One region of the Shewanella sp. Actino-trap-3 genome, then DNA from elsewhere that is predicted to be linked to it. Evidence: predicted binding sites of a transcription regulator. Region 1 holds the regulator's gene; the other holds the start of a gene.

Region 1 (3,712 bases):
TTACCATTGAGCTATGTTACTGACGGCCAACGTGTTCCTGAGGACATGAAAGTGGCTGATACCCTAGAGTTGGCTAAGCAGGCTCTGGCGGCATTAAATGAAACAGAACAACAATCGTCACAAGACACAGCGTGGTCTAATGACAACGCCTATGCATTTGAGTAAAGTTATGACACGGGATCAAGCAAGTGGTTTACGTATGATGAATCAACCAAATAACGATAAAGTTAAAGTAATTGCCGTATCCGGTGGTAAAGGCGGAGTGGGCAAAACCAGTGTGTCAATTAATACCGCCGTTGCATTAGCTGAAAAAGGCAAACGCGTATTAGTACTTGATGCCGATTTAGGGTTAGCCAACGTCGATGTCATGCTGGGGATCCGCGCTGAGAAAAATTTATCTCATGTTTTGTCCGGTGATGCCGAATTAGATGACATCATTGTGCGCGGACCCAAAGGGATCGGTATTGTTCCTGCTACGTCAGGTTCTCAAGCGATGGTTGAATTGACGCAAGCACAACATGCCGGACTTATCCGTGCATTTAGTGAAATGCGTACTCAGTTCGATATTTTAATTGTTGATACTGCTGCCGGAATATCAGATATGGTGCTGAGTTTTTCTCGTGCATCACAGGATGTATTAATTGTTGTTTGCGACGAGCCGACATCGATTACCGATGCTTATGCACTGATTAAAATTTTAAGTCGCGAGCATGGTGTGTTCCACTTCAAAATTGTGGCAAATATGGTGCGTAGTTTACGAGAAGGTATGGAATTATTTGCAAAACTGAGTAAAGTGACCGATAGATTTTTAGATGTTGCTTTAGAGCTGGTTGCAACAATACCCTTTGATGAGAATTTACGTAAAGCGGTTCGTAAGCAAAAGTTAGTTGTTGAAGCGTATCCTAAATCTCCTTCAGCTATTGCTTACCATGGATTAGCCAATAAAGTTATGACCTGGCCGGTGCCACAACAGCCCGGCGGCCATTTAGAATTCTTTGTTGAACGTCTTGTACAACGTAAGCCGATACAAGAAGGAAGAACGGGTGAATAAAGCCGCAGCGTATACTCAGTTCGATAACAAAACATCTATTGTTGAACAGTATGCACCGCTGGTTAAAAGAATTGCTCATCATATGCTGGCAAGATTACCAGCATCGGTGCAACTCGATGACCTATTACAAGCTGGGATGATGGGGTTGCTTGAGGCCTCATCAAAATTTGATGATAGTAAAGGGGCCAAATTTGAAACCTTTGCTGGTATCCGAATTCGTGGTGCAATGATAGATGAAATTCGCCGAGGTGACTGGGTTCCACGCTCAGTTCATCGTAATAATCGTCGTGTAGCACAAGTGATTGATGAATTAGGGCAGAAGCTTGGACGTGATGCTCATGATACTGAAATTGCAGAAAAACTTGATATGTCGCTTGATGAATACCATCACATCTTAAATGATGTTTCTGTTGGTAAAATCATCGGTATAGAAGATCTTGGTGTTGCGCAAGATGTGTTAATCACAGACAACGAATCGCCAGATGAAACCTTTGACTCGCTTGCTGAAATTCAATTTCAATCTGCATTGGTTGAAGCAATTAAGACATTGCCAGAAAGAGATGCGTTAGTGCTGTCGTTATATTATGACGAAGCATTAAATTTAAAAGAAATTGGTGCAATCCTTGAAGTTAGCGAATCGCGAGTAAGCCAGATATTAAGTCAGGCAATGCTCAGGTTAAAAGCCAAACTCAAGCATTGGACACAAGAATAATAACTTATATAGAGCGAACGAGAGTCAGCTCACCGGAGGAAACCTTGGACAAGAATATGAAGATTCTTATTGTTGACGATTTTTCAACAATGAGGCGTATCATTAAGAACTTGTTGCGAGACTTGGGATACAATAATACTCAAGAAGCAGATGATGGCTCAACAGCCCTACCAATGTTACAAAAAGGCGATTTTGATTTTGTAGTAACAGACTGGAACATGCCTGGAATGCAAGGTATTGATTTACTTAGAGCCATTCGTGCTGATGATTCGTTAAAGCATTTACCTGTATTGATGGTAACCGCTGAAGCTAAGCGTGAACAAATTATTGCTGCAGCGCAAGCTGGTGTAAATGGTTATGTAGTAAAACCTTTCACCGCCGCTACGTTAAAAGAAAAGCTAGATAAAATCTTTGAACGACTCGCATAACCAAGGATTAGTCATGCAGGCATCAATATCGGGCTTGGTCACTCTTGAACAAGCCCAAGAACTTGTTGAATTACTTACCTCGGGTAATCAAGAAAAAGCTGATGATTACATCAGAGAGCTTGCCACGCCATTGCAGCGTGAGCTTTTTGAAGAAGTCGGTAAGTTAACTCGACAACTCCACAGTGCACTAAAAGATTTCCAAGTTGATAACCGTTTATCTGAATTAGCGAATACCGAAATACCGGATGCTAAAGAAAGGTTGAACTATGTTATCGATATGACAGAACAAGCTGCAAATAAAACCATGGATGCAGTTGAAGAATGTCTTCCTTTGGCCGATACCATCATTAGCAATATACAATCAGTGACGCCCATGTGGGATAAATTGATGCGTCGTGATATAGAATTGGGTGAATTTAAGTCACTTTGTCATGATGTTCAACAGTTTATGTCGCATAGCGAGCATGACTCTAATCGCCTTCGCGAGCTGTTAAATCAAATTTTAATGGCGCAAGACTTTCAAGATTTGACCGGTCAAATGATCCGTCGAGTGATTGATTTAGTTCGTGAAGTAGAAACTAATTTGGTTTCAATGCTAACAGTGTTTGGTGATAATGCTAGCGAATTATTGCCTACTATAAACGATAATAAAATAGAAGCAGAAGGTCCCATTATGCATGCTGAACGGCGTGAAGATGTGGTAACTGGTCAAGATGAAGTAGATGATCTGCTATCAAGTCTGGGTTTCTAATTAGGAGTCAATTTAATGTCTTTTGATGTTGATGAAGAGATACTCCAGGACTTTTTAATTGAAGCTGGTGAGATTTTAGAGCTTCTACAGGAGCAGCTCGTTACTCTTGAAAATAATCCTGATGACAGTGATTTACTTAATGCTATTTTCCGTGGATTTCACACCGTTAAAGGTGGGGCTGGTTTTTTAAGTCTGGGTCCAATGGTTGATGTTTGTCATGAAGCTGAAAATACCTTCGACCTTTTACGCACCCGCAAACGCGGCGTAAATTCAGAGTTAATGGATATTATTTTGCAAGCGGTTGATGCGATTAATACCATGTTTGCTCAAACTCAGCAGGGACAGCAACAAGACTCCGCTGATCCTGCGTTACTCGCTAAACTCAAATTATTAAGTTCAGGTGCGCCATTGCCTTCAGAAATGACGGCAGGAGAGCCAGAACCAATTGAAAATGTTGTTGAGTTTAACCAGCCTGAATCCATCGAAGAAATGAGTACGCCCTCAGCGCAAACATCCGGCTCAGGCAGTATTGATGAAATTGATGAGTCTGAATTTGAAGCTTTACTTGATGCTTTACATGGTACAGGCAAAAGTCCTGCTTCATCTAAAGCTTCTGATAGTAAAAAAGCCAATATCGATTCAACGTCTGCGGTAACCAATAGTAGTGACGACATTACTGATGATGAATTTGAAGCATTGTTAGATGAATTACATGGCTCAGGATCGTTTAAAGCTAAATCAGAAGCGGTAGTTTCAGCTACGCCAGCTAC
Region 2 (3,712 bases), 1.4 Mb from region 1:
GAGATGCAATTGTTATCCCGAGCGGAAGTTACCTAGTATCCATTATTCGCTGGCTGGATCGCTCTTCTCTTCCACAGCGGCTAATGGCCAACCACCTAATGCTTTCCAACGATTGACGATAAGGCAAAATAATTCGGCGGTGCGTTCGGTATCATATAATGCTGAATGCGCTTCTTTGTTGTCGAAATCGATGCCAGCCATTTTACACGCTTTAGCCAATACCGTGTGCCCAATAGCAAGGCCAGCAAGTGTTGCGGTATCAAAGCTCGCAAAAGGATGAAAAGGAGAGCGCTTTAAACCGTTTCGTTCTATGGCCTTGTTCACAAACCCTAAGTCAAAAGCGGCATTGTGAGCGACAATAATACTGCGATGACAATCTACTGCCTTTTGGGCTTTTTTGACTTCTTTAAAAATCTCTAACAAAGCGACTTTTTCGTCTACCGCACCACGAAGTGGGTTGGTGGGATCGATACCATTAAAAGCTAAAGATTCAGGCTCTAGGTTCGCGCCCTCAAAAGGCTCAATATGAAAATGAAGGGTTTTATCAAGTTCAATGACCCCATCACTATTCATTTTTAATAAGCTGACGGCAATTTCAAGCAACGCATCGGTATTGGCATTAAAACCCGCAGTTTCGACATCGATAACAACAGGGAAATAACCACGAAAGCGGTGTTTAAACTTATTAGCGTCGCAAATATCAGTCATTACAGTCTTTATCCTCAATAGCTATCATTCATCGGTGCAAATGATGTAGGCCGAGTATTATGCGCAAACTCAAGCTCAGTGTCATGTTTGATTGTGGTTTTTATCATCGATTAAACATGATTGTTGACTAAAGGAACTGACTTTGTGGCCGATAGAAAGTATGTAATCAGGTATATAGGGTGTTTTTATGTGGCGAAAACTGATAATTCTCGCAAGTTTGTGTCTTTGCTCAACGGCTAATGCTGATTTGAGGCACTACGTGGCGTCGCTCGAAAACTCAGCATGGCGCATTGGTGAGAGTAATCCGATAGAGTGTCGTCTTGAACATGATATTCCTGACTATGGTCGCGCGGTGTTTACCAGTAGGGCAGGTAAAGATTTGAATTTAAACTTCACCTTAGATATGTGGCTTAAGCCTGATGCGGTGACCAAGGCAACATTAATTAGCCGAGCTCCGAGTTGGCGTCCTGGGCATAATTCCAAAGAAATCACCCAACTGACTTACAACAAGCAATTTAATGGTGAAGTACCCAAAAAAGCCGCTTGGTCGATGTTGAATGAATTGAGTCAAGGAATGGAACCCACTTTTTACTATGCTGATTGGTATAATCACAACGCTAAGATTGCAGTGGGATTGTCGTCGGCTAATTTTGGCGGTAAATATCGTGAGTTTCGTGCTTGTTTAGCTAATTTGCTGCCTTACAGTTTTGATGATATTGCTTTTACGGTATTACATTACCAAGAAGGCGGGGTCGATCTGACGCGTTTCTCTACCCACCAATTACAAAAAATACAGCGCTATTTGTCTTATGACTCTGAAGTGGAACTCGTTCTTATTGATGCTTACACTGACAGCTACGGTGGGCGCTTGGTTAACCAAAAGGTGTCAGATAAACGGGCTGACTCAGTGAAAAATATTTTAATTGCTAGCGGTATTACTAAAGATCGTATTCATACCGAGGGGCATGGCGAAAAACGTCATGTTACTGGCAATGACCTTGCTGAAGAACGTAAGATGAACCGCAGAGTTGTGATTAAAATAACCAAGCCGATATAAACCCACCTAATGTCTTATTAACTGCACTACTAAGCGCAGTATTGACCCTATTTAGCCCGTAACAAGATTAGCTATCTATTTATTCAGTTGTTGTATGTATATTCCGCCACAGTAGCCTCTTTTTCTCGATACCATTGAGATATAAATAATAATCAATAAACGGGTTTTCCACGCTAAGGCATTATATCAACGCTCATCAATAAGGCCTCACTCGGCGGTCATTCAACATTCGTTAGACCAAGCTAATACTAATATAAAAGAGTCATTTGCAAACGATTGTTGCTCTTTTAGAGCCTAACGAGTAAAGCGATGCAAGCGTGTCTCGTTTTCCTCCATATTGATTAGAAAGACTCAATTTTTTCTCCATTAAATGGCTTGAATTGAAATGCTCTAATTTGTTCGCTTATAAGTTTGTTTATGAAGATACTGAAAAAAAGGCAAAAAAAGACCCACTTAATCCAAGTGGGCTAAATAATTTGCAATCAACAAATTTAAGGAAGGAAGTCAAACATAAGAACTAAGGATAACTGAAGTATTGGGTTACATCAGTTTGGCGTTCTTGGTTTTCAACATCTAAATCAGATGTGTCCTGAAAACAAGGTCATAGTAGAATGAATACACTCATCTGGCAAACTAGAAAAAATACGCATTATGATTAGTAAAACTAATGCTTTTTAGTGATCTTAATATGGTTTTTATACGCTGAACGGCTTATATAGTGGTTTTTTAGTTTGTTATATACATTTAATGCATAATTATTCGGATTAGTTAATTTTAAAACAATATTATTTAACAAATAGAATATATCTTGCTGTGACATAAAGCATGTTTATCTTCTTGATGTTGATAAATATGGCTCTTAACCAAGGTAAACATCATCAAGCTACTTATATCTGAAACAGAATAAACTCCGAAAATGTCTTTGTGAGGCTAAGTTCATATCCAGTGATAAACGCGCTGAATAATCTCCCTTCTTGAATCACTGAAGACTTGATTACTGACAACGTAAGCATCCAATATTATTAGATGATATTTTATTCATGTTTACATTTTACAGGGCGTGGGATGATAAGTTGCAGTGCGCGGTTTACGTTCACCTTGGCCGCGTTGCTTTTAAGGCTTTTTTAGGTTTTTAAGTGGCTAGAACTAGGCCGTTGTCACCAATAAATGTTTTATTTGTATGCCATGTTTTGTTTAATAGGTCGTTAATTTTTTTGGAAAATACATTAATAAAGCTTCATCTCTTACAGTTTCTGAGGTTTTTCGTGTGTTTAAGCGCATTTTGAGCAAAATAAAGTCTGCTTTTCACTTAGTACATTATTCACAAGCGTGTTGGTACTCGGTATAGTAAGCCAACTTTTACAACCTAAAAATTGATGTTCAAATTATGTTTGTTTGGCCTATTTCAGTCTATTACGAAGATACCGATGCGGGTGGTGTTGTGTATCATTCGAATTACTTAAAATTTTTTGAACGAGCTCGTACTCAATGGTTAAAAGCACTGGGTGTTCGCCAAGCAGAACTGTTGGCAGAAGATATTGCTTTTGTCGTTAAACATGTAGAAATAGATTTTCGTAAAGCGGCAAAGTTTGAACAGGATTTAGTTGTTGAATCCAAGGTTATAGAATTAAAAAAAGTGTCGTTGGTATTTCACCAGCGCCTAGTTGATCATCAAGGTGATTGCTATTGTGAAGCGACAGTGGTTGTTGCGTGTATATCTTTATCACGTATGCGTCCCCGCGCTATTCCCCTAAATATTGTTCAGGAGTTTGACAGTGCACGCTGAAATTTCATTTATTGGTTTGTTTTTAGAAGCCAGTGTGTTGGTAAAGTTAGTTATGCTGACCTTGTTGGCATTATCGATTGCCTCATGGGCCGTGATCCTTCAACGCAACAAATTATTAACTTCAGCAAGAGTTAAATCATTACGTTTTGAAGACACTTTCT

What was found. The regulator FliA, encoded in region 1, starts transcription of late flagellar genes. The targets are predictions, from matches to a motif close to CTAAAGNTNNNNNNNNNNNNGCCGATA.
Region 2: CXF80_RS01695 (flagellar protein MotY) is a predicted target of FliA. The motif match lies at 836-862, and genes of this name have one in related genera.

Annotation. Positions count from the first base shown of each region.
Region 1 is NZ_PJCE01000001.1:1,804,588-1,808,299, reverse strand. It holds gene flhF (flagellar biosynthesis protein FlhF) at 1-165, shown strand, start outside; gene CXF80_RS07670 (MinD/ParA family protein) at 170-1,051, shown strand; gene CXF80_RS07665 (RNA polymerase sigma factor FliA) at 1,044-1,763, shown strand; gene cheY (chemotaxis response regulator CheY) at 1,808-2,191, shown strand; gene CXF80_RS07655 (protein phosphatase CheZ) at 2,205-2,942, shown strand; gene CXF80_RS07650 (chemotaxis protein CheA) at 2,958-3,712, shown strand, end outside.
Region 2 is NZ_PJCE01000001.1:384,036-387,747, forward strand. It holds gene rnt (ribonuclease T) at 43-708, opposite strand; gene CXF80_RS01695 (flagellar protein MotY) at 896-1,765, shown strand; gene ybgC (tol-pal system-associated acyl-CoA thioesterase) at 3,150-3,551, shown strand; gene tolQ (protein TolQ) at 3,541-3,712, shown strand, end outside.